Regions from separate parts of the Cobetia sp. BMC6 genome, predicted to be linked through region 1. Evidence: predicted binding sites of a transcription regulator. Region 1 holds the regulator's gene; each other region holds the start of a gene.
The links. Region 1 encodes sigma-54, which starts transcription at its own class of promoters, with help from an activator protein. Its sites were predicted from a motif close to TGGCACNNNNNTTGCTNT; they were not measured.

Region 1 (9,512 bases):
GAAGACAGCTTTGCCGGTCTGGCGCCGGCCGAGCTGATGGCCACCGACTTCCCTGATCTCAAGGCGCATCATCCCTGGGCGATCAGCGTCGATGAAGCGACCGACCTGGCACTGGCCTGTGAGCGTGCCGGGCTGGAAGTGGAAGGCATCGCGCAGTCCGAAGGCGCCAGCTTCTCCAGTGGCGAAGGCGTGCAGGTCTATGGCAACAGCCATGGGTTCCTGGCCAGCCAGTGCGGCAGTCGTCACTCGATGTCATGCATGCTGATCGCCAAGGATGCACAGGGCATGCAGCGTGACTATGACTACACCAGCGTGCGCAATCCGGCAGACCTGCGTTCCCCCGAGTCGGTGGGGCGTGAAGCCGCTCGCCGCACGCTTGCGCGTCTGAATGCGCGCAAGGTGGCGACGGGTCGCATGCCGGTGATGTTCGACCCGCAGATGTCGGCTGGATTGATCGGTCACTACCTGTCTGCCATCGCCGGCGGCTCGCTGTATCGTGAGTCCAGCTTCCTGTGCGATAGCCTCGGTCAGCCGCTGTTCCCCGACTGGTTCACGCTGGGCGAGAAGCCGCGGGAAGTCGGTGGCATGTCCAGCGCCGCCTTCGACAATGATGGCGTCGCGACGCGTGACAATGTCTACTTTGCCGACGGCAAGGTGCAGAGCTACATGCTGAGCGCCTACAGTGCCCGTCGCCTGAACATGCAGACCACCGGCAACGCCGGCGGCGCGCGCAACGTGCGCATCACCGCGCCGCTGACCTCGCTCGATGAGATGCTCAAGCAGATGGGTACCGGCGTGCTGGTGACCGAGTTGATGGGCCAGGGCGTCAACGGCGTCACGGGTGACTATTCACGCGGTGCCTCCGGTTTCTGGGTCGAGAACGGGGAGATCCAGCATGCGGTCGAGGAATTCACCATTGCCGGCAATCTGCGCGACATGGCGGCCAATCTGCTGGCGGTAGGCGATGATGTCGATACGCGTGGCAGCATCCACAGCGGTAGCTGGCTGATCGATGGCATGACCGTCGCGGGCATGTCCGAAGGCGAAGACGGTGAGCTGGAAGGCTGATCACTGACGCTTCTGTCTCGTGTGACAGGCGAAAAACAACACGGCCGCTCCCGAGGGGGCGGCCGTGTTGTTTCTGGTGTAGTCACTAACCGCGTCGGGCGTTACAGATAGAGCCAGGTCGCCAGCCCCAGGAAGGCCATGAAGCCGATCACGTCGGTCACGGTGGTCAATATCACGCTGCCGGAAAGAGCAGGGTCGATATTGAGCTTCTTGAGCAGTACCGGCAACAGTGTGCCCGTCACGGCGGCGATCAACAGGTTGATCATGATCGCGGCGCCGATGATCGCCCCCAGCTGGACATCCCCGAACCATACGATGGCGATGCCTGCCACCACCACGGCCCATAACAGGCCGTTGAGTCCCGCGACGATGACTTCGCGCTTGAGTAGCCAGCTGACATTGCCACTCTTGACGTGCCCCAGCGCGATACCACGGATCAGGACGGTGAGTGCCTGAGAGCCCGCGATGCCGCCCATGCTGGCGACAATGGGCATCAGCACGGCCAGCGCGGTGATCTTCTCGATAGTGCCTTCGAACATGCCGATCACGGCGGAGGCCATGAAGGCGGTCAGCAGGTTGATACCGAGCCAGACGGCGCGGCGCCACGAGGTCCGTATCACGGGAGAGAAGGTGTCTTCGTCCTCATCCATCCCCGCCATCGACATCACCTGGTGCTCGGCGTCGCCACGGATGACGTCGACCACGTCATCGATGGTGATGCGACCCAGCAGGTTGCCATCGCCGCCGACCACGGGCGCCGAGATCAGGTCGTGCTTCTCGAACAGCGAAGCGACTTCGTTCTCCGGCATCAGGGCCGGGATCACCACGCTGTCGGTGTCCATCACTTCGCGCACCGTGACGCCGGGGTCCGAGACCAGCAGGCGGTTGATGGGCAGCGCACCGATGAATTCATCGCGTCGTGAGACGACCAGCAGGGTATCGGTGGAGTCGGGCAGGCGCTCGTGGCGGCGAATGTAGCGCAGCACCACGTCCAGGGTGATGTCCGGACGAATGGTGATGGTGTCCGTGTTCATCAGGCCGCCGGCGGTATCCTCCGGGAAGGACAGTACCGTTTCGACGCGCAGGCGCTCCTGCGCCTCCATGGAGTCGAGGACTTCGAGAATCACCGTATTCGGCAGGCGCTGCAGGATGTCGGCGACATCATCCGGCTCCAGGTTCTCGGTGGCGGCGAGAACGTCGACGGCGTCCATATCCTTGAGGAAGTCGGTCTGGATGTCTTCGCCAAGGTATTGGAGGACATCGCCCTGCAGCTCGGCATCGACCAGCTCCCAGAGCAGATTACGCTCCTTGGGGGGCGAGGATTCCAGCAGGTGGGCCACGTCCACCGGCGCGAGGCCGCGATTGAGCATGCGTCTTGCCTGTTCCAGCTCGCCGCTTTCCAGCGCCTGTGACAGGCGATCAAGTCTTGGCTTGAGTTTACGAGACGTCTTGCTCATCTGTCGGCTTCCCCTGTCGACATGAAGGACAGTGCTGATTCTACCATTGGCGTAGGGGGGCGCGTCGACAAAAGAAAACAGTGTTTCTTATCAAAAGAACAATCCACGTTCCGTCACTGGCGCAAAAGCAGCGTTGCATGGCTGCCAAGGCAAGGATAGGTGCAGGGCCAAGGATAAGGGTAGGCGTGAGGGCAGGTGCAAGAACAGGCGCGAGACGCCCTGCGTAAACAGTGATGGAGCTGCCCAGGGGAGCTGCGCGAGGGGCTGACCGAAAAGGGAGCGGGCCGAAAGGAAGGCTGTGCGCAAAGGGCGAAAGGGGCAGGGAGGCAAGCGCCAGAAGAACGTGTCGCAATGCACATCCCTGATGTACAGCGCTAATGCATGGCGCAAATGTACAGCGCTGTCAGTGGCGGTTATTCGTCTTCCTCGAAACGCGCCTCGAACAGCGCCTCGATGGCCAGCATCGCCTCATCGGCCTGTTCGCCCTCGACATCGATCAACAGCGTGGTGCCGCAGGGTGCGGCAAGCATCAGCAATGCCATGACATTGGCTGCATTGGCGCGTCGCTCGCCATGGCTGACCATCACCGTTGCGCAATAGGGCGCACAGCAATTGACCAGCTTGGTGGCTGCGCGGGCGTGCAGCCCGCGGCGGTTGGTCAGCGTCAGCTCACGAGAGGGCATCGCGATGCTCCTGCTGATCACTTGTCTCACCTGGGTTGCTCAGCGCGGTATGAATGCCCAGCTCGCGGTGACGCAGGCGCACCTCAGGCAGGCGCTCGGCAAAGTAGCTCGCCAGCTGCTCGCACAGGTAGACGCTGCGATGCTGGCCGCCGGTACAGCCCACGGACACCGTCAGGTAGCTGCGGTTGCTGTCCTGATAGGCGGGCAGCCAGCGTTCCAGCCAGCCGGCGATATCGTCATGCATCGCCTGGACGGTGGGGTAGCGCTGCAGGAATTCGGCCACGCTGTCATCGCGACCGGTATCGCCGCGCAGATTGATGTCCCAGTACGGGTTGGGCAGGCAGCGGGCATCGAACACCATGTCGGCGTCGGTCGGCACGCCATGCTTGAAGCCGAAGGATTCAAAGGTCAGCGTCAGGTGGCGAGAGCTGTGCTGGGCGACCTGCTCGGTGATCCGCGAGCGCAGGTCGTGCACGCTCAGGTTGGTCGAGTCGATGACCAGATCGGCCTTCTGGCGAATCGGGGCGAGCGTCTTCTGCTCGATCTCGATGGCCTCGGCCAGGGTGTGGTCGTTGTCGCGCGTCAGAGGGTGACGACGCCGGGTCGCCGAGTAGCGTTCCAGCAGCACTCGCGAATCGGTGGTCAGGTAGACGACCTGCACGTCCATGCCACTCTGGCGGACGTTGTCGAGCAATTCGGGGAAGCGGGTCAAGGCTTCCGGCAGGTTGCGGGCATCGATGGAGACCGCGATACGTCGGCGTGCCGGGCTGTCCTGTTCGAGCTGATCGACCAGTGGCGCCAGCAGCATGCCGGGCAGATTGTCGATGGCATAGTAGCCAATGTCTTCCAGCGCCTGGAGAGCGATGGATTTCCCGGAGCCGGAGCGGCCGCTGATGATCACGATCTTCATGAAGTGCTCTCCAAGGGCGAGGTCAACGTCGAAAGAATGCAGGGGTGGGGCAGAAGGTTGCCCGCTATCAGTGCGCTGTACGTCGGCCGATGGGAGGCCAGCAAGACGAAAGCCCGGACGATGTCCGGGCCTGTGATTCAGCGCGCCGGTAATTCGGCGATGGCTTGGGTCAATGCCTCAAAGAGTGCACGCTGGCTGTCTGCCTGGCGCAGGGCCGAGCGATTGGTCGGGGAATTGAGCAATTCCGCGACCTGCCCGAGCAGCGTCAGATGGGTCTCGTCCGCTTCCTCAGGCACCAGCAGCACGAATAGCAGATCGATGGGTTCTCCGTCGATGGCATCGAAGTCGATGGGTTCACCGAGCTTCAGAAACGCAGCGATTGGTGTCTTGCAATGCGGGCTGCGTGCATGGGGCACGGCCACACCGTGGCCGATGCCGGTCGACCCCAGTCTCTCGCGCCCGATCAGGCGCGAGAAGACTTCCTGGCTATCCAGGCTGGGAATGTTCTGTGCGATGAAGGTGCTGAAGAATTCAAGCACCCGCTTCTTGCTCCCCCCGGGGACACCGTAAAGGGTGCGCTCGGGGGGAAGGATCTGATCAAGTGTCATGGCTGAAGGTCAACGGGTCCCGGTGCCCTGAGCACGAGCCTGGGACTTTTCCTTGTGTTTGACCAGCTGGCGATCCAGCTTGTCGGCGAGCGCGTCGATGGCAGCGTACATGTTGGGGTCTTCTGCCAGGGCGTGGAGGTCAGCGCCTGCTGCGTGCAAGGTGCAGGCAGCCTGCTGGCGCTCCTTCTCGATCGACAGTGTCACCTGAACATTGGTGATGTTGTCGTAATGCCGTTCGAGGCGAGCGAGCTTCTCGTTGACGTAATCGCGGAGAGGATCGGTAAGTTCCACATGATGCCCGGTGATATTCACTTGCATGGACACGCTCCTTTATCCAGCGGGTTGCCATTCAATTGTAACCCTTTTTGACTACGAGCAAACCCTGATCGGACGCTCTGCAACAGGCTTGACGACCACCGTCTGGCGATGTTTTCGCGCCCTTGCCAGCGGCGTCAGATGTCGTGAGCGTCTGTACCGACAATGCCCAAGCTTTGCGCAAAGATCAACGCTGCGCTGCATCGTGGCTCAGTGCTTGTCTTCAACTCAGTGAGGGGTAACGGAATGGACTTCAAGGTCACGCTTGAAGGGTGGTGCATGAAAGGCGCGCAAGAAGACGGGTTTTCGTCGCCAATCCCTGCATGTACGCCGCCTTTCAGGCGCTTGGGTTGCGTGGAGCAAGCAGCGTGCCGGAAGGATCACCGAGTGACATCCCGGTGCAATACGGCTAAAAGTGACTTTAAAAACATGCGATTGACGGTAAATGATGCAGCCGGAATGATGGATTTTTGCCATCATCCTGCGCGCCATGATGGGCCATTGACGAGCGGTTGACGGAATGACAGGGCGCGCGACAGGCGCGCCGGTGTCAGTAATGTCAGAGGCTGGTGAGAGAGAAAACCAGCGTTTGAGGTTGGCGGCAACGGCCATGATAGGAGGGAGACCAGGCGCATGGCAGCCGCAGATGACACATCAGGCCAGACGCTTGCGCTCGCTGGAGGATGGGATGCCCATCGCTTCGCGATACTTGGCCACGGTACGGCGTGCGACCTCGATGCCATCGCTGGCGAGCAGGTCGACCAGGCGTGAGTCGGAGAGAGGCTTGCGAGCCGGCTCTTCCGCAATCAGCTTGCGGATGCGGGCACGAATGGCGGTGCTTGAGTGGGCGTCGCCACTGCCGCTGCCACCGACCTGGCTCGAGAAGAAGAACTTGAGCTCGAAGACGCCGCGCGGGGTGTGGATGTATTTCTGGGTCGTGACCCGCGAGATGGTCGATTCGTGCATCTCGACCACTTCGGCGATGTTGGCCAGAATCAGTGGCTTCATGCCTTCCTCGCCTTGCTCGAGGAAGTCGATCTGGCGCGCCATGATCTCGCGGCCGACCTTGAGCAGGGTGTCATTGCGTGATGACAGGCTCTTCATCAGCCAGCGCGCTTCCTGCAGGTTGTCCTTGAGGAAGGTGTTGTCGGCGGACTTGTCGGCACGCTTGATCAGTGCGGCGTATTCCGGCTGGATGCGCAGCTTGGGCAGCGCTTCCGGGTTGAGCTCGACCTGCCAGCCGTGGCGGGTATGACGCACCAGTAGATCAGGGATCACGTAATCGCTGGCGGGCTCGCCCCAGGCGGATGCCGGACGCGGATCGAGCGCGCGCACCAGGCGGATGACGTGATCCAGCTCGTCATCGTCAAGGCTCAGTCGGCGCTTGAGCAGCTTGCGATCATCGTTGCCCAGTGCCTCGAGGAATTGACGTACCAGGCGACGCGCCTGCGCCAGCAGCGGCAGATCATCCGGCAGCAGCGCCAGTTGCAGCAGCAGGCACTCGCGCAGGTCGCGGGCGAAGACGCCGGTCGGGTCGAACTGCTGCAGACGCAGCAGTACCTGCTCGAGCTCGGAGGCCTTGAGGCCGGGCAGGCCCTGGCCGCGCAGACCATCGACCAGCTCATCGAGTGACAGGCTCAGGTAACCGGCACCGTCGACGGCATCGATCAGGCTCTCCGCCATCTGGCGTTCACGGCCATCGAGGTCGGTCATCGCCAGCTGCCAGCGCAGGTGGTCCTGCAGGCTCTCGACGCTGGTATTGCGATCGAAGTCCGGCCCTTCTTCGCTCCCGCTGCCACTGCCGGAGCTGGTCAGGCTACCGGCGTGGTCCTGGTAGAGGTCCGACCAGTCACTGTCGAGGGGGTATTCCTCGGGAATCTCGCTCGAGGAGTCGGCAGTGGAAATCTCGCTCGTATCCTGTGTCTCTATGACATCCAGCGACTCGTAGTCCTCGTCGAGCTCCAACATGGGGTTGGACTCGAGGGCTTGCTGAATCTCCTGACGCAGGTCGAGCGTCGACAGCTGCAGCAGCTGGATCGCTTGCTGAAGCTGCGGCGTCATGGTCAGCGAGGTGCCGAGGCGGAGTTGCAGGGTGGGTTTCATGGAGTCAGTCAATTCACGGCAAAGGAACGTGCTTACTACGCTATACCGTGACTCGGGCCACTGACAAGTGGTTGCAGTGAATATTCAAGCAACTTGCATGCCATGTTTACACCAAGGTGGTATGGACGTCATGCATGCGCCTGATGTCAGACATGAAAAAGCCGCTACGCGATAAAATCACGCAGCGGCTTATGAAGCTTTCGCCGTGGGAGGGCTCAGCGCATCCGCTGGCCCTAGAGCGTGAACTCGTGGCCCAGGTAGACGTCGCGTACCTGCTGGTTGGCCAGGATGGAGTCCGCGTCACCGTGAGCGATGATCTGACCATCGCCGACGATATAGGCGGTGTCACAGATATCGAGTGTCTCGCGCACGTTGTGGTCGGTGATCAGCACGCCGATGCCACGGTCACGCAGTTGACGCACGATGCTCTTGATCTCGCCCACCGAGATGGGGTCGACGCCGGCGAAGGGCTCATCGAGCAGTACGAAGTCCGGCTCGGTGGCCAGTGCACGGGCAATCTCGACCCGACGACGCTCCCCGCCGGACAGGCTCATGCCGGCACTGGCACGAATATGCGTGATGCTGAATTCCTCGAGCAACTCTTCAAGACGTGCCTTGCGGCCATTGCGATCCAGATCCTTGCGGGTTTCCAGAATCGCCATGATGTTGTCGGCCACCGACAGCTTGCGGAAGATCGACGCCTCCTGCGGCAGATAACCGATGCCGGCGCGTGCGCGTTGATGCATGGCGGCAGCGGAAAGGTCCTTGTCGTCGATGGAGACGTTGCCGGCATCGGCGCGCACCAGCCCGACGATCATGTAGAACGAGGTCGTCTTGCCGGCGCCGTTGGGGCCCAGCAGGCCGACGATGTCACCCTGGCGGATCTCAAGCGAGATGTCCTTGACCACCTTGCGGCCCTTGTAGGCCTTGGCCAGATGGCGAGCGCTCAGCGTACGCGGGGTAGCAGCAGTCATGACTCAGTTTTCCTTGCTGGCATTGGCGCCGCGCGGCGTCAAAGTCATGTGTACGCGACCGCCTTCGGTCTGCTGTGCCGTCTTGCTGTTGTTGGCGTTCACCTGGCGCTTGTCGAGGAAATACTCCACGTAGCCGCCTTCGAAGGTGTCATCGCCTTTCTCGAGACGCGCATTGCCGACCAGCTCCACGCGGCGCTCCAGCGCATGATAGCGGATGGTGTCGGCCCAGCCCTTGACCAGCTTCTCGTCGGGTGCGGGTTGCTGTTCCAGGTAGGCACGCTTGCCGGTGGCCTTGACCAGCGAGATCTCGCCGCTGCCGGCGCGGCTGATATCGACGCGGCTGGCATCGAGCTTCATGCTGCCCTGGCGCATCTCCACCTGGCCGGTGTAGGTGGCTGTGCCGGCCTTGTCATCGAGAGACAGGGCGTCCGCGGCGATGTTGATCGGCTGGCTGGCATCGCTGTCCAGCGCCATGGAGGCCGGGGCGAAGGTGGACATGCCCAGTGCCAGGCAGAGCGCCATGACACCGCTGTTGAGGGTCTGGCGACAGGCCGTCAAGGGCTTGCGAGTCGGGGAGGTCATGGTGGCTCCTTGGCATGACGGGGTCGCCGCCCGAGCAATGATGCCATCGAGCGGCAGGGAAGAAGGTGTTGCGGCGCGGGTCATGGCGCGACGGCCAGCCCGGCAGGTTCATTCACCGCTGGCAGGCGCTGCCTCGAAGGTGCTGTTGATGCGCCCGTCATCGGTAGTGGTGCTGTCGGTGCCCGAGTCGATGCGCTCGGCTTCCTTGCTGGCCTCGCTCTGGCCCGTGCCGGGTTGCAGGACGCTGCGCACGCGGCCCTGCAGCACGGCGGAATCCCGGGAGAGGTCGGCGCTGAAGCTGTCGCTTTCGACATGCTGGCCATTCTGGGTGATCACGACCGGCACGTCACTCCAGGCGCGATTCTGATCACGGCTGTAGTGCAGAACATCGGTATCGAGGGTCCAGCGGTCATCGGGCTGGCGCAGTCTGGCATTGCCCTCGAGAGTGAAGGTGTCGCCGCCGGCGCTCAACACGCCACTGTCCCCCGTGGCATACCAGCGGCGGTCTTCACTGTCGTTGGTGCGAATCTTCGGGGTCTGCGCCCGGGTCACGTCATCGCCTGGCGTATGCTCGATATGCGGCGAGCTCATGGACTGGATCGCCACGCCGCGCGCATCGAAGCGTGTCATGTCTGCCCCGTCGAGATAGTAATCCGGCTCACTGCTGTCGACCTCGACATTGACGGTCGATTCCAGGCTGTTGCGCTGCTCGATCAGCGCCAGCACGCCACCGACGAGCAGCAACAGCAGCATCAGCCAGAGACGCGGAGAAGGGCGGGGCAGACGTAACATCAGGGGCGCGACTCCTGCAG
Region 2 (9,512 bases), on a different contig from region 1:
AAGGGCTACTACTCGCGCATCGCCCAGGGCAAGCTCAATGGCCGCGTGGCACGCCTGATGGTCACGCCGTTGATCCGGGCGCTCAAGAAGGTCTATGGCCCGCTGCCGTACCTGGATTATCTCGACAGCTATCGTTATCCGCTGTCCGGCGAGTTCTCGATGCGCACCGATGTGCTGGCGGACATCCGCATTCCCAGTGACTGGGGGCTGGAGATCGGCGTGCTGTCCGAGGTCCACCGCAACTATTCCACCAAGCGCCTGTGTCAGGTGGACATCGCCGATGCCTATGATCACAAGCACCAGCCGCTGTCCGCGGAAGATGCGTTGGGCGGCTTGAATCGCATGAGTCTGGATATCGCCAAGGCGATGTATCGCAAGCTGGCCACGCTGGGCGTCGAGATGCACGGCGAGACCTTCCGCACCATCAAGGCGACCTACTACCGTATCGCGCTGGACCTGATCGAGACCTACTACAACGATGCCGTCATGAATGGTCTGACGGTGGACCGCCACAGCGAGGAAGCGGCGGTGGAGCTGTTCGCCTCCAACATCATGGATGCCGGCAGCGCCTTCCTCGACAATCCGCGCGACAAGCCCTTCATCCCCAGCTGGAACCGGGTGCAGTCAGCCGTACCGGACCTGCTCGAGCGCATGCACGAAGCGGTGGAGCTGGACAACCAGTAACGCTCGCGGCGGGAAACAGCGAGACCCACGACAACGGGGCTGCCAGTGGCAGCCCCGTTGTCGTGGGCAGAGGGAAGAAGCGCGGGCGTCAGACGACCTCGATGGCCGGCGGGCGCACGGTTTGCTCCATCAGCCAGGCCGCCTGATAGGGGCGGCGGGCCATGGTGGGATCGTAGGCCTTGTCGTGGCACAGATGGTCGGTCAGCGCGACGCCTTGCCAGCTTTCCGGCAGCGGCAGCACGCGCGGCTGATCGGTGACATTGAGAGCGAACAGCAAGCGACGCCCTTCATGGGTGACACGCTCGAAGACGAAGAAGTCCGGGCCGACATCGAAGACATTCTGGTCGGCATCCGGGTGGAAGCAGGGTTCGTTGCGGCGCAGTGCCATCCGGCGCTTGAGGGCGTGGAAGACCTCATGGGTTGCGGTGTTGGGGCTGGCCAACAGCGCTTCCAGTTCATCACGCTGCCACTTGCGGCGGTTGATGGCGCGCAGATGGCCATCGCGTTCGACGCCTTCCTGGTGATTGGGGGTCGCGGTCAGCGAGTGGATATACAGCCCCGGGATGCCCTGCAGGCTCAGCATCAGGGTCTGACTGGCGATGAAACGCTCTATCTGCCATGGGTCCTGGCCGCGCCGCGTGCCCTTGAGCGCATCGAAGTAGCTGATATTGAGCTCATAGGGGGTGTCGGCGCGGCCCGGGTTGGCGCGCATGCTGACGTAGCCACCGAAGTCATGCACCAGTCGCACCAGGGTGTCGCGCTCGTGGTCGGGCAGCAGGCCCTCAAGGGCGCGAACGCCGATGCCGTCGTGACTGGCGGTGAAGTTGAAGTAGCTGCAGCCGGAGGGCAACGACGGCAGGCTGGCGGCCCACTGGGTCAGGGCGCTGGCATCGCCGGAGGTCAGAGTGTGCAGCGTCAGTGGCGGCAACGTGAACTGATAGATCAGGTGCGCTTCATCGGCCTGGGCGCTGTCCTCGATGGCGGTGAGGTCGTGCTGTGACAGGCGATCGAGCCCGAAGTAGGACATGTTCTCGGCATGGGGCACGTTGGTCTCGGTGATCAACAGGCTCCCCGGCGCCAGATGGTCGACGATGGCGCGCAGCAGGCGTACCACGGCGTGTGTCTCCGGCAGGTGGATGCAGGGGGTACCCTGGCGCTTCCACAGGAAGGCCACCGCATCGAGGCGGATGATGCCCGCGCCCTGCTCGAGGTAATAAAGCAGGATGCCGATGAATTCGAGCAGCACATCGGGATTGGCGAAGTTCAGGTCGATCTGGTCATCCGAGAAGGTTGCCCAAAGATGGCGCAGGCCACGACGGGTATGCACCGGCGTGAGCAGGGCAGACGGGCGCGGGCGCACCACCTCGGAGACATCGGTGTCGGGGTCCATCTCGATGAAGTAGTCGCGACCGGGCTGCACGCCGGCCAGATAGTCGGCGAACCACAGTGACTCGCGCGAGCAGTGATTGATGACCAGGTCTGCCATCAGGTCGCGGTGCTTGCTCAGGCGCCGGATGTCCTGCCAATCGCCGAGGGCCGGATTGACCTCGCGATAGTGGATGACGCTGAAGCCGTCATCGCTGCTCCACGGAAAGAAAGGCAGCACGTGGACACCGGACAGGCTGTCGTCCAGTCGGCTGGCGAGGAAGTCGTGCAGGGTCGCCAGTGGCGCCTCGCCTTCCTGCTGCAGGCTGTCGCCGTAGGTGATCAGCCACTGATCGCGCTCGCTCCAGAGCGGCTCGCCTTCCGGCACGCGGGGGGTGAGGCGCGTGCGATGGAAGTCCAGTACCGTCTCCAGGCGTCTGAGGACTTCTTCATGACGCTGTGGATAGATCTCTGCGAGCAGACGTGTGGCGTGCGCCTGGAAATCAGCTTGCGAGAGACGTTTGGCGAGAGAGACTCTGGCGTGTGGCCTGGCGTTGCCCTCGCTCGGCGCGGGATCGGCTGCAGTGGAAGTCGAGTGATCGGAAGATGACGTATCGGACATGGGCAATCCTCGTGGCAGCAAAAGCGGTCTGGCTCTGCCGCGTGAGTCGCAATGGGCAGAGCGTGTCGCGGGTGATCTTCGTGAAGCGCGCCAGCGCCATCCTGCGGGGCCGATGGCGAGACAGGCGGGCGCGCATCAGATGAAGTCGACTGGTCGTCGCCTGGTGAAATCAATGAATGGCGCATCGCTCAGCGGCGCCCGTGGGTGACGGCCTGGCGCCTTTACCCCTGAGTCATGCACGCCTCGGGCCAGATTCGTCAAGCCTGCAAGGCAGGACGGCCAGCCTGCATGTGCCGGCTGGCCGTCCTGTCTGGCGTCATGTGGCCTGAGGCCGGCTGACGCCACTGCGCTTCATGACACGCTTTACTTGCGCAGCACGCGATACAGAATCAGCAGGATGACGGCGCCGAGCACGGCGATGACAAAGCTGGCCAGATTGAATCCCGTCACTTCCCCGAAGCCCATCAGGGTGCCGACCCAGCCACCGACCACGGCCCCCAGGATGCCGATGATGCTGGTGACGATGATGCCACCCGGGTCCTTGCCGGGCACGATCACCTTGGCGATGATGCCGGCAACAAGACCGAATATGATCCATGCAATGATTCCCATGTCGCAGCTCCTTGCGTCATCGTGATCAGTCTCGCGGCAGAGATCATCCGCCGCCAGTCGTGAAAGGATTCCACGGCTCGGGCAAGCGTCCTTGTGAGGCGCTTACCCTGACGTCATCTTTCGGTTATCGCGCGGGGATTTCAAGCCTGCCGGGCAGGATGATGGATGCTTTCGCCGCGGGGCTCGTCACCCGGGGCGACAATGCAGGAAACTCCTGCCACCCTTTGGCCGCTCCCCAAGGCCAGTTCAGATAGGTCGGGGCTGACATAGGCTCCCGTGGCGGGGCCTTAACGGTTACAATACCCGCCATTCGCTGTCATTCGGCTGCGCTGCGCCACTTCCTCGCTGTGCTTCGCGCGGGGCCGCAGCCACCTCGCACCCAAGCAGGCTCTCCAACATGCACTGTCCCTTCTGTGGAACTCATGAAACCAAGGTCACGGATTCCCGACTGGTGGTCGAGGGTGACCAGGTGCGGCGGCGTCGCCAGTGCGCGGCCTGCGGTGAGCGTTTCACGACCTACGAAACGGCGGAGCTGGTCATGCCGCGCGTGGTCAAGGGCGACGGCTCGCGCGAGAGCTTCGATGAGCACAAGCTGCGTGCCGGCATGCTGCGTGCGCTGGAAAAGCGCCCGGTTTCCTCCGAGCTGATCGAGGCCGCGGTGGAGCGCATTCGTCAGCGTCTGCGTGCCACCGGCGAGCGTGAGATCGAGGCGCGGCGCATCGGTGATGAGGTCATGCAACAGCTCAAGCGGCTGGATCAGGTCGCCTATATCCGCTTCGCTTCGGTCTATCGTCGCTTCCAGGATCTTGATGAATTCCGCGCCGAGATCGATCGTCTCGCCCAGGAGCCCAGCTTCCTGCCGGGCGAGGAAGACGCGCGCCCCTGATGTCTCGACACGGTCATCCTTGTCGATGCCCTTGAGGCCTGTGTCTGCTGGCTCTGTCGCGGCACGCCGCGTGGCTTCGGCCCTGGGTCCTGGGCCTCAGGTTTCAGGCCTCGGAGGGGTGGCCACCGCATGGCCACCGCCTGACCTTCTCTCGTTTCACGCCAAGGTATCGCATGTCTCTTTCTCCTCATGCTTCTCATGCTCCCCGTGACAGCCACTCTCGCGACAGTCACTCTCGAGAACGCAGTGCTCCCTCGGCGCGTGATGCGCGCCACATGGCCCACGCCCTGCGCCTGGCGCGGCTGGGCAGCTACACGACGCAGCCCAATCCGCGTGTCGGCTGTGTCCTGGTAGAGGCCGAGACTGACGAGGTGATCGCGAGCGGCTTTCATGTGCGTGCCGGGGAAGGGCATGCCGAGGTCAATGCGCTGGCAGAGGCGGGCGAGCGCGCGCTGGGCTGCGTGGCCTATGTGACGCTGGAGCCTTGCTCCCACACCGGGCGTACCGGTCCTTGCTCGCTGGCGCTGATCGCGGCGGGCGTCTCTCGGGTGGTGATTGCGATGCGTGATCCGAATCCGCAGGTCGCCGGACGCGGCATCGCGCTGCTGCAGGGCGCGGGCATCGCGGTGACGGTCGGGGTGTTGGAGCAGGAGGCGCGAGCGCTCAATCCCGGCTTCCTGTCACGCATGGAGCGCGGTCGGCCCTTCGTGCGCCTCAAGCAGGCCATGAGTCTGGACGGTCGCACGGCGATGGCCTCCGGCGAATCCCAATGGATCACCGGCCCTGAAGCGCGCAGCGCCGTGCAGCGTCTGCGCGCGCGCTCCAGCGTGGTGATGAGCGGCATCGAGTCGGTCATCTTCGATGATTCGCGCCTCAATGTACGCGCCGACCAGCTCGGCCTCGACGACCACCCGCTGGGACTCGAGGCGCTGGTGGCGCGTCAGCCGTTGCGCGTGGTGGTGGATAGCCACCTGCGTCTGCCGCTGGCGGCGCGCATTCTGGCGCAATCCGGTCGTACGCTGCTGGTGTGTGTCGCGGACGAGACAGCGGCGCTGGCTGAGCGACGTACCTTGTTGGAGGCGGCCGGTGCCGAAGTGGTGGCGCTACCGGCCGGCGCGGATGGACGCGTGGACCTCGAGGCTCTGCTGCGCTATCTGGCCGAGCACGAGCAGGCCAACGAGGTGCTGCTGGAAACCGGTGCGGTGCTGGCCGGGGCCATGATCCAGGCGGGGCTGGTCGATGAGATGCAGATCTTCATGGCACCGACGCTGCTGGGCGGCGAGGCTCGCCCGCTGCTGGCGCTGCCGGGGCTGGATCGCATGGCGCAGCAGCGCCGGGTCGAGATTCGTGACATCCGGGCGGTGGGGCGTGATTGGCGCATCACCGCAGTGCCATTGGCATCGCCAGACCCGCAGGAGAGCGGCGACTGATTTCTTCTTGTCACGCAAGCACTTGCCGCCGTCTGGCGACAGCGGCGTCGCTGGGTGCTGGCGCAAAACGGGGTGGCGGGGTACCCTGACGCCCGACTTTTTGATAATACGCGTGGGTCCGGCATGGGCCGGCGCAGCCCGTAAAGTGGAGCAAGCATGGCGCTATCAGGCATCGCAGCACTCGTCGAGGATATCCGGCAAGGCAAGATGGTCATCCTCATGGATGACGAGGATCGTGAGAATGAAGGCGACATCATCATCGCCGCGGAAGCCGTGACAGCCGAGCACATCAACTTCATGGCACGCCACGCGCGTGGCTTGATCTGCATGCCGATGTCGCGTGAGCATTGCGAACAGCTCCAGCTGCCACTGATGGTTCAGGCCAACGGTTCCGGCTTCGGCACCAAGTTCACGCTCTCCATCGAAGCCACCGAAGGTGTCACCACCGGTATCTCGGCGGCTGACCGCGCCCGCACCGTGCAGGCTGCCGCCGCGCGCAATGCGCGCCCGCAGGACATCGTCCAGCCGGGGCACATCTTCCCGCTGATGGCGGAGCCGGGTGGCGTGCTGCGTCGTGCCGGCCATACCGAGGCGGCCTGTGACCTGGCATCCATGGCGGGCTTTGGCGCGACCGGCGTGATCTGTGAAATCATGAACGATGACGGCAGCATGGCGCGTCGTGAAGAGCTCGAGCGCTTTGCCGCCGAGCACGACCTCAAGGTCGGCACCATTGCGGATCTGATCGAGTATCGCATCCACAATGAGCAGACCGTGGAAGTGCTGGACAGCGAGCAGGTCGAGACCGCCTTCGGCGAGCTGACGTTGCATTGCTTCAGCGATCGAATCCAGGGCCGTCACCACCTGGCGCTGGTCAAGGGCACGCCGAATGCCGAGTCTCTGACCACCGTGCGCGTGCACGTGCAGGACCCGATGCGCGACCTGCTGACCCTGCGTCAGCCGGGCAGCAGCAGCTGGGCGCTCAATGATGCGCTCGCTGAAGTCGCCGCCGCCGATGCCGGTGTGCTGGTACTGCTGGACACCGGCAGCGACACGATGGATTACAAGGATCGTCTCGATGTCTTCCTCGGACGACGTCGTACGCCGCGCACCAACGAATCCGATGGTGCGGGCAACTATCTGACCACCGGTACCGGTGCCCAGATCCTTCGGGATCTCGGTGTCGGCCGGATGCGTCTGCTCAGCTCGCCGTGGAAGTTCTCTGCCTTGTCCGGGTTTGGCCTCGAAGTGGTCGAACTGGTCGGCAGTGATGACACGACCGGCGAGACAGGGGCAGACGCCGCCGACGCATAAGCGCTTCGGCACTCCAAATGGCGGGGGAGGTCGCGCACTTCTGGCGACCTGCCCCGGTATGATTGATATCCCCGCCCCGGTTCTCCGGGGCGCTAGCATTGTGGACTGACCATGCAACCGATTGCTCAACTCGAAGGCACTTTCACCAATGTCGATGGCCGTTACGTCATCGTCGTCGGGCGTTTCAACCACCATGTCGTCGACAGCCTGGTGGAAGGCGCGGTCGATTCTCTCGTACGCCACGGCGTCGATGAGGAAAACATCGACCTGATCCACGTGCCGGGTGCCTGGGAAATTCCGCTGGCCGTCAAGGCCGTGCTGGCCAAGGTCAAGCCGCACGCCGTCATCACGCTGGGTGCGGTGATCCGCGGTGGTACGCCGCACTTCGAATACGTCGCCGGTGAGTGCAACTCCGCGCTGTCGCGTCTGCAGCTCGAATTCGACACCCCGGTCGCCAATGGCGTGCTGACGGTGAATTCCATCGAGCAGGCCATCGAGCGTGCCGGCACCAAGGCCGGCAACAAGGGTACCGAAGCGGCCATGGCGGCGATGGAAATGGTCTCCCTGCTCAAGGCCATGGGAGGTGACGCGTGAGCGAACGCAATGAACGTACCGAGCGCGAGCCGTCCAAGCAGCAGCAGGCGCGTCGCGCCGCTCGCGAGCTGGCCGTGCAGGGCATCTACCAGTGGCAGATGACCGGCAAGAACATGACCACCATCGAAGCCGAGTTCCGTGGTCAAAAGATCGACGATGATGTCGAGCTGCATGAGAACTGGGTCGAGGTGATGCGTATCGCCGACCAGGCCCTGTTCCACGAGCTGCTGCACAACGTGCCGCGCTTCCAGAAAGAACTGGATGCCAGCATCAGCCCGCTGCTCGACCGTCGCCTGCAGGATCTCGACGAGATCGAGCTGGCCATCCTGCGTCTGGGCGCCTACGAGCTGTCCAAGCGCATGGAAGTGCCGTATCGCGTGGCGATCAACGAAGGGGTCGAGCTGGCCAAGACCTTCGGAGCCACCGACGGGCACAAGTACGTCAACGGGATCCTCGACAAGCTGGCAGTCAAGCTGCGCAGCGCCGAGGTGACCCAGGCCCGCCTGCGCTGACATGCCAGGTGAATTCGAGCTGATTGCCCGCTACTTCCAGCGCGATCTGTCCGGGGCACCGGGCGTGTTGCTGGGGCCGGGTGACGACTGTGCACTTCTTGCCGCCAGTGATGGCATGCAGATGGCGGTCAGTGTCGATACCTCGGTGGCGGGGGTGCACTTCCCGCCGGATGCGCCTGCGGCGTCCATTGGCCATCGTGCCCTGGCCGTCAATCTGTCCGATCTGGCGGCGATGGGTGCGACCCCGCGCTGGGCGTTGCTGGCGCTGACGTTGCCGGACGTGGATGAAGACTGGCTGCATGGTTTTGCGGCCGGTTTCCACGCGCTGGCGGATCGCTACGGCATCGCGCTGGTCGGCGGCGACGTCACGCGCGGCCCGCTCTCCATCACGATCACCGTGCATGGCGAGCTGCCGTGCGTGCTCGAGCCTGCCCAGCAGGCCGACAGCGTGGCCCGCCCGATCCTGCGGCGTGACGGCGCCCGTGAGGGCGATCTCATCGCGGTCACCGGCCTGCCGGGGTTGGCGCATGCCGGTCTCAAGGCCTGGCAGGAGGGCGTCCGCGATGTGCTGAATCCTTGCCTGGCGGCCTACCTGCGACCAGAACCGCGGGTCGATGCGGGGCTGGCACTACGTGAGCTGGCCAGTGCGGGCCTGGATGTCTCCGATGGCGTGATGGGTGACCTGGCACACATCTGTCGCGCCAGTCAGCTGTCGGCGGCGCTGGAGCTTGGCGAACTGCCACTGGCGCCGGAGCTGATCACTGCGCTGGGCGAGCAGGGGGCTCGCGAGGCGGTCCTCAATGGCGGCGACGATTACGAGCTGTTGCTCACGCTGCCTGAAGAGAACCTCGAGACGGCCAGGCTCGCCCTGCGCTCGCTCAACCTGCCCTTGAATGTCATCGGGCGCATGCAGGCGCCGGGCAGCGATGCGCCGCGTGTGCTGCTGATGGAAAAGGGCATTGAGCAGGCAGCGACGGGCCAGAGCTGGCAGCATTTCTCTGCCTCGCAAGCCTCTGCCTCGCAAACCTCCGTCACTCAGTCCTCTGCCACACAGGTCTCTGGGGCAGACGGCTCCTGCGATGATGCGTCACCACACAACGCGAACGGGGTGGCACCATGAATCGGGCACCCGCCAGTGTCTGGCGGCGCCCCGTGCACTTCCTGGCCTTCGGGCTGGGCAGTGGTACCGCGCCCTTTGCTCCGGGCACCTTCGGTACTCTGGCGGCAATCCCGTTCTACTGGCTGATGACCAACCTCACGCTTTGGCCGTATCTGGCCATCGTGCTGGTCGCGTCGCTGGTCGGGATCTGGATCTGTGATCGCACTTCGCGCGATCTCGGCGTGCATGATCACTCCGGGATCGTCTGGGACGAATTCGTCGGCTATTGGATCACAATGGCCGCCGTGCCATTCTCTTGGCAGGCAGCGCTATGGGGCTTCGTGGTCTTCCGGGTCTTCGATATTCTCAAGCCATGGCCGATTCGCTGGGCCGACCG
Region 3 (9,512 bases), on a different contig from region 1:
GCGGAGCAAAGCCTGGTGTCAGGGTGATGACCTGCTCCGGGCATGCCTGCTCGCACAGGCCACACTGCACGCAGTCACCTTGAGTGAAGGATAGTGCAGGCGACGTGCGATTGGCCGAGAGGGCGCTGGTCGGGCAGACGGCGACGCATCCCTGACACAGCGTGCAGTTGTCGCTGTCGACGTTCACCACGCCGAAGGGCGCGCCTGTCGGCACGGCGACGCTGTCCTGCGCCAGGTCCGCGACCGACAGTGTCGCCAGGTGGTCGAGCACCCGATTGAGGCGTTCGCGCTTGCCGGGGCGTGCCTGCGGCTGACCCAGCAGCCAGTCACGTGCGATCGGCTGGCTGGGCTGCTGCTCTTCTTCACTGTCCGCGCCCGGTGCCAGAGCGACACACAGCGGCGTGATCAGGGGCAGGGGGTCAGCCTCGTTGCTATCCATTTGTGGCAGGGCGGATGGCAAAGAGACGAAGCGAATGCGCGGCTCGCCACTGGCCGCATTGGCAAGCCCCATGCTGTCGAGCAGGGTCAGCGCCAGGCGACGTTCGCTATCGAGCTGCTGGTGTTGGCCTGCGGGCAGGTCGTGGGGCAGTTCGACGATGACCTGCGTCGCGCCGAGTGCGAGAGCGGCCAGCCACTCGTCGTGCCCGGTGGCGGAGATTTCCTCGAGGGTGATGTCGAGGCAGCGCTCCTGGTCGACACTCGCCAGGGCAGTCTGCGAGGCAGGGGATTGCTCCAGGCGATAGCGCAGCAGCGGGTAGAGGCCACCGCCATCCTGATAGCGCTCCAGCAGGCGCTGGATCTGCTCCATGCGCTGCTCGGCCGGGGGCTGGGTAAAGCTCAGCGCGCCGGTCGGACAGGCGCTGACGCAGCTGGCTGCGCCGTGGCACAGGTAAGGGTCGATCTCGATATGCGCATTGCGACGACCGGCTACCGAGAAGATAGCATCAGCGCTGCACGACGAAAGGCAACGCGTACAGCCGATATTGCCGGCACTGGAATGCGCGCAGGTATCGAGATTGACGGTCACGTAATTCGGTTTGTCGAAATTGCCGATCAGGCCTGCGAACTGCATCGCCCAGGCGGTCAGCTGTGACAGTGATTCCTGAGAGGCCTCAGTATCGGCGACCAGCTGATCCAGCTCGGCGATGACGTCCGCGCCGGCTTGCAGATAACCGGGCGGTGGCAGTTCCGCCTGGTTGAGCGGCTGGCTGGACAGGTCGGCGATCAGGTCGAAATGGGTCGCGCTGCCGGCACCTGCCGGCACCAGCGCGGCGGCCAGATTGACGCCATCACTGGCAAGGCTGAACTGGCCGAGGTGACCGCTCAGCGCGAGCATGTCACGCGGAGCACTGTGCGCAGGCAGCGACTCACTGGCGGCGAGATGCTGTTCATCCATCGTCACCAGCGCACTGTTGTCCTGCTCACTGATCAAGAGTGCCACCGGCAGCTGAGCGGTAGCCGGCAGGCGGGTCAGCAGACTCGCCAGTGCTCGCACTCGTGCTTCGCTGCCGATGATCACGGTGCGTCCCTGACTGTGATAGCGGATGGGGGCGCTACCGGCATCCGTCGCCAACAGCGGCAGACTGGAGGCAGGCGAGCCACCCATGGCGGATGACAGGGCGCGTTGGCGTGCTTGTTGATTGAGGGCGCGCTGAGCGCTCTCGAGGCTTGAGCTGAGCATCCTCATCCTTATTCGGTCGTGGCGGACCTTGCATGCAAGCTGCCGTCAGGTGGCAGGCGGATGATGCAGGTCCCGGTCGTCGCTGATTCTCGCGGTCTTTCGCGGTCTTTCGCGGTTAGGGCCGGGTCGGCGATCGACAGTCGTTCAGTGGGGGATTCATGACAGGCCAACCATCTTTGCATGCTGTTGATGACATTGCTGTTTTCACGCCCGGCGAGAAGAGGGGCGCGGTCAGGTCGCGCAGGCACTCATCAGCGCAGGCGGTTGACGTCAGTCATAATCTTCAAGGGTTGGCATGTCATGCTGAATCTTGCATGTGCGTTGCAGTCAGTGCGCCTTGATGAGGCGCGTCAGGGTGACCCATGAGGCATCAGGATGACCTCGGTCAGGCGTATCCGGCTTTCTTGTGGGTCATAATGACGCATTTTGATTGTGCGGCGCGTCATCCTGACGCCCTGGTGTCCTGAGCCCTGACGCGCTCAGCCCTGGCGCTGGAGGCGTTTATGGGGCCAGCCCGGGTCACGGCTTGTGGCGGACCCCGCTGTCATCATCTGACGCGGGAGCTGGCTCGCGCGAGTCTTCTGCTGGTATTGCTTGCGGGTCAGGCGACTCGACTATCTCGTCGCTGGGCGTCGCGTGTGACTCGCCCACTGGCACCTCACCGTCAGGCGCCTGCTCAGCGATCTGGTCGTCTGTCTCCTGCGCCGTATCCGCCGTGGGTGTCTCGCTTGCCTCATCAAGCTTTTCCAGGCCTTCTTCGACCTTGCGGGTCCAGCTGCGCAGCGTGTCGGCGACACCTTCGGCGAGCGGGCGCATCTGGGAGAAGTCCTGGTCGTAGTCATCCAGCCCATCGCGCACCGAGTGCTCGCCACCCATGAAGATACGTCGCAGCGCACGTTGGCGTAGCGTCGGGTCCACGCCGCTCTGCATGAAGGCGCTGATGTCGGCGTCTGGAGTCAGGGTGTCGGGGTCTGGCAGCTCGATGACTGGCGCTTCAGCGTTGTCAGCGTCTGCTGCCTGCTGATCGCTCTCGGTTGATGCCTGTTCTGCTGGCTGTTCGGCTGACTGCTCTGCTGCCGAGGAGGGGCTGTCGCCGCCCAGGGCTTCGTGCTGCGAGCCACTCGCTGCAGGGGCGTCAGCGCTGTGGTCAGAGGCGACTCCCACCTGTGACGGCGGGAGGCTGTCGCCCTTGGTCACCTCGGCGCTGTCCGGCTGTGCCAGTTGGTCTTCACGGCGGCTGTCGCCTTGCTTGCGGCGTGACCAGCGCGAGAACAGGCCTTCATTGGCAGGGCTTGCGTTATCGTCGTGCTGGCTCATGACGTGCTTTCCGTACCATCACCGGGCTGATGCGTCTTGTTGGGCGTCGCGGCGAGCTGCTCTGCCTGACTGGCGCGCCCGGCGCCCTTGCGTTTCTTCTTCTTGCCCTCGTCGAGTCGTTCGCCGTGACGCGCGAGGTAGGCTTCCAGCCACACCATCAAGGCAGGGGGCATCGGCACGTCCAGCACCAGCTGGTCGCCATCCATCCAATGCGATGCTACCTCCTGACAGGCCGTCACCACGCGGGGCTGCATGCCGTCGGCTTCGCGCTCGTCGCATTGGACGAACAGACGCGGCTGCTCACAGCGCAGGTTGTAGCGGTAATCGGTGCGCTCGGTGAGGTGAAGCTGCAGCGGCAGGATGCGGCGATGCGCTACTTCATCAGCGGTGGCAGGCTCTGCTACGTGCGATTCCGTCTCTGGCGTTGCAGAGGGCGAGAGGTCGGCAATCCGCCAGGTGTCGATGCTGAAACGCCCCAGCTTCTGCGTGGTGGGTGCCAGGGTGACGCTCAACCAGCGGGTGTCGTCACTGCGGGGAGGGATGGATTCAGACATGGCTTCCTTGTTCACTGCTGTACCCGCAAGCGGGTCTGAAAAGAATGCTGCGATGGTGCTAGTGTGCAAGATACATGCCGGCGCATGCGATATCAGGGTCACCGTGAGTCAGTGCGGGGACAGCTCTGCCATCAGGCTGGTACTCTACGGCGATTCAGCGCAAGAATTGCCATTCCAACCGGCTCGATCAGGGAGACCCGAGTTCATGATGCCCTCTGCACGGCCAGCGATCAGTCGCGCCACACTACCCACTACGCTGGACATCGAAGTCATGGATGAGCGCGGTGAGCGCCATCGGCAGTCCATTGCCGCCGAGCGCTCGCTGACCATCTATCTCAATCGTCGCGAGATCGTCACCTTGATGACCCTGGGTGCCGAACCTGAGGCGCTGGTGGCCGGTTATCTGCGCAATCAGGGCCTGCTGGGTGAGCTTGAGGACCTCGAGGCGCTGCAGGTGGACTGGGAAGTCGAGAGCGCCTCGGTGGTGACGCGTCATCTGCCCGAGGATATCGAGCAGCGCCTCGGCAAGCGCACCGTGACCACCGGCTGTGGGCAGGGCACGGTATTCGGCAATCTGCTGGAGCGTCAATCGCTGGCCGCGCTGGACGCAGGCCCCTTCAGTCAGGCCTTGTTGTATCGCCTGCTGGAGGCGCTGGCGGCGCACAACGCGACCTATCGCAAGGCCGGTGCGGTTCACGGTTGCGCCCTGTGTCGGGATGATGAAGTGCTGGCGTTCATCGAGGATGTCGGCCGCCACAACGCCGTCGATACGCTGGCGGGGCTGAGCTGGTTGGCGCCCTTGAGTGATGATGACAGTGATTATCAGGGGGCCAACATCTTCTACACCACCGGCCGCCTGACCTCCGAGATGGTACTGAAGGTGGCTCAGGCGGGGATCTCGGTGCTGGTCTCACGCTCCGGCGTCACGCAGAAGGGGGTGGAGCTTGCGGAACGCTTTGGCGTGTTGTTGATCGCGCGCGCCAAGGGGCGCCACTTCCAGGCGGTGGACCCTGCCGGGCGGCTGGTGCTGGACGCCATCCCGCCGCTGCGTGCCGGCGACGCTCTCAAGTCATCGCGCCATGATGCGTCAGGCAAGCCATCTTCAGCAGACGGCGCAGCCGGATATGACAAGGGGGCGCAGTGATGAGTCGTCTTTCTTCGCCGCTGGGCGTCATACCCTCACAGGGATTTTCCTCTGAACTCGGCGCGCCTTCAGGTGGCTCTGTCGCTGAGTCTTCAGGCGAGCCCCTGAATGCGGCCACCGGCCGGCAGGCTCCCGTCCCCCACGACAACCCCTTTCTGACGGTGCAGGAAGTCGCGCGCCTGCTGCACCTCAACGAGAAGAAGATCTATCAGCTGGCCAGTGACGGGACCATGCCGGCGACCAAGGTGACCGGCAAGTGGTTGTTTCCGCGGCGCCTGGTGGAGCAATGGATTCTCGAGTCCAGCCATCATGGTGTGCTGGCGGATCGCCTAATGATCACCGGCAGTGATGACCCGCTGCTGGCTGCGCTCTCCATGCGCCTCAATCAGCAGCATGCCGGTAGCTCCTTCTATGGCATGAGCGTCACCGGCACGCGTCTGGGGCTTGATCTGCTCAGCCAGGGGCGTGCTGACGTCTGCGCCATTCACTGGGGGCGCGCGGAGGAGGCGGCGCTGCGTCACCCGGCGCTGATTCGTGGTCACGATGGCTATCGCCAATGGGTGATGGTGCGGCTTGCGCGCCGTACCCAGGGGCTGATCATCCGCAATGATGATCGCCATCTGTCCATCGACCCAAGCGGCCTGTTCGGTTCGCAGCGGCGTTGGGCGGTGCGACAGGAGGGGGCGGGTTCGCAGCGCTTCCTTCAGGAGTGGCTGTCCGGCCATCAGATGCGTGCCGAGCAGCTCAATACCCTGGCGATCGCCTATTCCGAGCGTGAAGTGGCCTCGATGGTGGCGCGGGGCGAGGTGGACGTCGGCCCCGGTACGCTGTCGGCCGCCAATGAGTTCGGCCTCGGCTTCGTTCCGGTCTGTGAAGAGGCCTTCGATCTGGTGGTGCCGCGCAATGTCTATTTCCGCGATCTCTTCCAGGGATTGCTGGACTATCTGGCCACGCCGAATGGCATCCAGCTGGCGCAATCCCTCGGCGGCTATGATCTGCGCGAATGCGGTCAGTTGATCTGGCGCGGCGATGCCGCACAGCACGATTGAAGTGCTCGGTACGCTGAACACCCAGCGGATGCTGGCGGTCAGGACTCGGCGCAAGGCATGAGCGTCTTTGCGACATCCAAAAAATCGCCCATTAGCGCATGGCTAGTGGGCGATTTTTTTATTGCGGGCTGACGGCGAGCATGGTCAAGCAAGTCGTTGTTTTGAATGGACCGGCCAGGTGACGCTCGCGTGAAGGCTATCTTTACGGTTTAGCTTCCCGCCAGCGCGTTACGTGCCTATCTCACTTCAACACAGCCCGGCTCACTTCAAATCGGCTCAGCTCAGATCCGAATCATTGCGAGTGCACACCGACAGCACGATGGCATCTTCTTCGCTGGTAGAAACCAGGGCGTGACCCATGTCGGAGTCGAAATAGATGCTGTCCCCTTCGCCCAGCGGCAAGGGTTCATAGAATTCCGAATAGAGCAGAATGCTGCCCGCCAAGACCATCAGGAACTCCTCGCCGTCGTGACGCACCCAGTCGGGGAAGTCATCGAAGCTGCGCGCACGCACGCGAGTCTTGAAAGGAATCATGCGTTTCTGCGCCAGCTGCCACGACAGCAGCTCGTGCTCATAGGTCGGTGTCGGGTGGGACTTGCCATCACCGACGCGCGTCAGGTCGCGACGCCCGAGAGTGCCACTCTGGCGCTTGGGCGGGCTCAGCAACTGCGGCAGGTCGATGTTGAGACCATGAATCAGCTTCTGGACCGCCGTGAAGGTCGGCGAGATCTGCTCATTCTCGATCTTGGACAATGTCGAGCGTGCCAGTCCCGTGCGCTGGCTGACATCTTCCAGCGTCCAATGATGGGAGAGGCGGATCTGCTTCACGCGTTCGCCAAGCTTCAGGGGCTCAACGAAGGGTTTGCGACCGGAGGCGATCCGGACGGCGGCGTCCTTGTCTGTCGGTGTGCTCATGAGAGTAGCTTCGCTATGGGCGTGATATTGGCGGCGCACGACATCGGGAGTCGCAGCGCTGTCAGCTGGCGATAAAGTTTACTATCGGAAACTTTATCGCCAGCTTATCACAGCATGGCAAGTGCGCATCATCCCGACACGTAGCCAACATGGCAGTCCGCGACATGGCTGTTCGCGATACCTAAGGCTCGCTGGTACTCCCTTGATGCAGCGACAGGTTTCCTGGCTGCGGGAAACCTGTCGTGAGGTGTGATGTGCGCCAGGAGTGAAAGTCACCGGTGCGGGGGATGCCCAGCGCTAGAACAGCCGGGCACTAGAACAGCCAGGCGCTAGAATAGCGGGTGATCACGCTCATCCTCGGCGGGCTTGGAAAGCGGCGGCTGTACGCTGTCTGGTGTGCCAGAGGCGGAGCGGGGTGGTAGGGCATCCACGGTGGGAGGCGCGAGATCGAGCTGGTCTGGTTCGGGTTTCTTTGACTCGGGTCGCTCTGACGTGGGTTGCTCAGAAGCCGGTGGCTCTGAAGGGAGCTGGGCTGATGGGTGCTGGCTGCCGGCACGTGCATCGAGGCCATCCTGCATCGGCAAGCCCGCCAGCGCCTTGAGATGCGCCTCGGTGCTGCGCCCTAGCGCCTCCAGGCAATACCCGCCCTCCAGCACGGAGACGATACGCCCGTGGCAGTGACGCCGCGCGACATCCATCGCCAGTAGGGTGACCCAGTAATAGTCGTCATCTTCCAGGCACAGTTCTGCCATCGGGTCTTCACGGTGCGCGTCAAAGCCCGCCGAGATCAGGATCAACTCCGGCTTGAAATCATCAAGCTTCTTCAGCCATTGGGCTTCAATGGCGCGCCGGAAGGCCAGTGAGCCGCTGCCTTCGCTCAGGGGCGTGTTGTGGATGTGCTCCCAGCGGCTCTCCAGGTAGCGCCACGGGTACATGGCGTCCTGAAAGGAGGAGCACACCAGCGTATCGGGGTCATGCTTGAAGATATCGACGGTGCCGTTGCCCTGGTGTACATCGAAATCGAGGATCGCGATCCGCTTCACGCCGTAATGCTGGCGGGCGTGCAGAGCGCCCACCGCCACGTTGTTGTAGAAGCAGAAGCCCATCGCATCGGCGCGTTCGGCATGGTGGCCCGGGGGGCGCACGGCGCAGAAGACGTTGTCGGCCTGATCACGCATCACCTGGTCGACCCCGCGTACCACCGCGCCGGCGGCCAGTCGCGCCGCGACCAGGCTATCGGCACACATCACGGTGTCTTCGTTGATGGTCAGCAGCTGCCCGGCCTGGGGCGGACATTTCTCCAACGCCTGCAGGTGGCGCATGGGGTGCACGCGCGCCAGCTGCTCAAGCGTTGCCGCTCGCGCACTGTATTGCTGGACATGCTGAATCACGCCGCTCAGCGCCAGCTGACGCTCGATGGCCTGCAGACGCAGTGGGCTCTCGGGATGGGTGGGGCCCATGAAATGCTGACCGCAGTCGCGATGGGATATGTAGGAGGTGATCATCGGCATGCCTGCGTGAGTGTGCGGGTCATAATGGTCTGCACCATGACGTAACAGTAAGAGTCGTCAATGGCATGAGCCAGTCGCCGATGGTCTACCTTGTTTCACGCATGAAGGGCGCGAGGATGGCTGTTCAGACCTGCGCTTTCGCGGCATGCTGCTCATATCGCGCTGACGAGGCGCAACCGCTGACAGGACAAGCCTATGGGAACGCGATTTCTGCGCAATTTCTTCGAGCCCGCCAGTATCGTGGTGATCGGCGCCTCGGAAAAGCCGCATTCACTGGGCGGGCAGGTACTGCGCAATCTGCTTGAAGGGGGCTTCAAGGGCGCCCTGACGGTGGTCAACCCCAAGGGATATGAGACGGTGCATGGCGTGGCGTGCGTCAAGCGGGTCAGTGAGCTAGAGCAGGTGCCGGACCTGGCCATTCTGTGCTCACCGCCGGATACCTTGCCGCGTGTGGTCGAGAAGCTGGGCCGGCGCGGCGTCAAGGCGGCGCTGCTGATTTCGGGAGGTGTCGCGCCGACACCGGTCAGCTCGCTGGCCCGCGTCACCGGCAAGGGGCTTGAGATGCTGTCACGCCGCGACGGGCTGAACTTCACTGCCCCGCGTCTGCCGGGCATTCACAGGTCCACTACGGGCAAGCCAGGCCCCGAACCCTCCGTCACCGAGGCGTCGTCTTTGGATGAGGCCGGCGAGCCTGCCGCGCCGAGCGCCGAGCGCTACCCGCGGATCGCCGACAGCACGGACGACGTGCTGGATGCCTCGCAGGCACGAGAGCCGGGTGTCGAAGTCCCGCGTATCCACCGTGATCAGGAAAGCCTCAACAGTCGGTTGCTCAAGGCCGCCCGAGGCAGTGGGATTCGCCTGCTCGGGCCGGAATGCATGGGCATCTGCGTGCCAAATCGGCACCTGAATGCCTCCTTCAGCGGGCAGCCAGTGGCCAAGGGCAAGGTCGCCTATCTCGGCCAGTCGGGGATGCTGGGCAATGCGATGATCGACTGGGCGGCAGGGCGCGGCATCGGCTTCTCGCATCTGGTGACCCTGGGCGACAGCGTCGATGTGATGCTGCCCGATCTGATCGACTATCTGAACCAGTACGGGCCGTCGCAGGCCTTGCTGTTGCACCTGGAGCGCATTCACGACCCGATGCACTTCATGACCGCGCTGCGCGAGGCGTCCCGCAATCGGCTGGTGCTGGCGATCAAGAGTGGCCGTACCCCGGAAGCCGACCTGTTCGGCACACATGTCACACGTGGCGTGCCCAATCGCGACCGGATCGTCGATGTTGCCCTCGCGCGTGCCGGGGTGGTGCGCGTCAATGACAGCGAAGACATGTTCGATGCGCTG

Region 2: the regulator sigma-54 is predicted to act here: its motif matches at 2,905-2,922, upstream of MKZ40_RS02295 (sugar phosphorylase).
Region 3: the regulator sigma-54 is predicted to act here: its motif matches at 3,615-3,632, upstream of MKZ40_RS09165 (DUF3305 domain-containing protein).

The regions. Positions count from the first base shown of each region.
Region 1 is NZ_JAKUMF010000002.1:106,464-115,975, forward strand. It holds gene pmbA (metalloprotease PmbA) at 1-1,068, shown strand, start outside; gene mgtE (magnesium transporter) at 1,170-2,525, opposite strand; gene MKZ40_RS04675 (HPr family phosphocarrier protein) at 2,939-3,208, opposite strand; gene rapZ (RNase adapter RapZ) at 3,195-4,118, opposite strand; gene MKZ40_RS04685 (PTS sugar transporter subunit IIA) at 4,256-4,726, opposite strand; gene raiA (ribosome-associated translation inhibitor RaiA) at 4,736-5,044, opposite strand; gene MKZ40_RS04695 (RNA polymerase factor sigma-54) at 5,696-7,144, opposite strand; gene lptB (LPS export ABC transporter ATP-binding protein) at 7,378-8,118, opposite strand; gene lptA (lipopolysaccharide transport periplasmic protein LptA) at 8,122-8,700, opposite strand; gene lptC (LPS export ABC transporter periplasmic protein LptC) at 8,809-9,492, opposite strand; gene MKZ40_RS04715 (HAD hydrolase family protein) at 9,492-9,512, opposite strand, start outside.
Region 2 is NZ_JAKUMF010000001.1:531,347-540,858, forward strand. It holds gene MKZ40_RS02290 (glycosyl transferase) at 1-684, shown strand, start outside; gene MKZ40_RS02295 (sugar phosphorylase) at 773-2,671, opposite strand; gene MKZ40_RS02300 (GlsB/YeaQ/YmgE family stress response membrane protein) at 3,035-3,283, opposite strand; gene nrdR (transcriptional regulator NrdR) at 3,681-4,169, shown strand; gene ribD (bifunctional diaminohydroxyphosphoribosylaminopyrimidine deaminase/5-amino-6-(5-phosphoribosylamino)uracil reductase RibD) at 4,445-5,599, shown strand; gene ribBA (bifunctional 3,4-dihydroxy-2-butanone-4-phosphate synthase/GTP cyclohydrolase II) at 5,756-6,910, shown strand; gene ribE (6,7-dimethyl-8-ribityllumazine synthase) at 7,022-7,504, shown strand; gene nusB (transcription antitermination factor NusB) at 7,501-8,016, shown strand; gene thiL (thiamine-phosphate kinase) at 8,018-9,136, shown strand; gene MKZ40_RS02335 (phosphatidylglycerophosphatase A) at 9,133-9,512, shown strand, end outside.
Region 3 is NZ_JAKUMF010000003.1:408,467-417,978, reverse strand. It holds gene MKZ40_RS09175 (4Fe-4S dicluster domain-containing protein) at 1-1,681, opposite strand, end outside; gene MKZ40_RS09170 (DUF3306 domain-containing protein) at 2,201-2,998, opposite strand; gene MKZ40_RS09165 (DUF3305 domain-containing protein) at 2,995-3,552, opposite strand; gene MKZ40_RS09160 (formate dehydrogenase accessory sulfurtransferase FdhD) at 3,761-4,696, shown strand; gene MKZ40_RS09155 (helix-turn-helix transcriptional regulator) at 4,696-5,745, shown strand; gene MKZ40_RS09150 (XRE family transcriptional regulator) at 6,022-6,660, opposite strand; partial or broken gene MKZ40_RS09145 (histone deacetylase family protein) at 7,239-8,165, opposite strand; gene MKZ40_RS09140 (bifunctional acetate--CoA ligase family protein/GNAT family N-acetyltransferase) at 8,367-9,512, shown strand, end outside.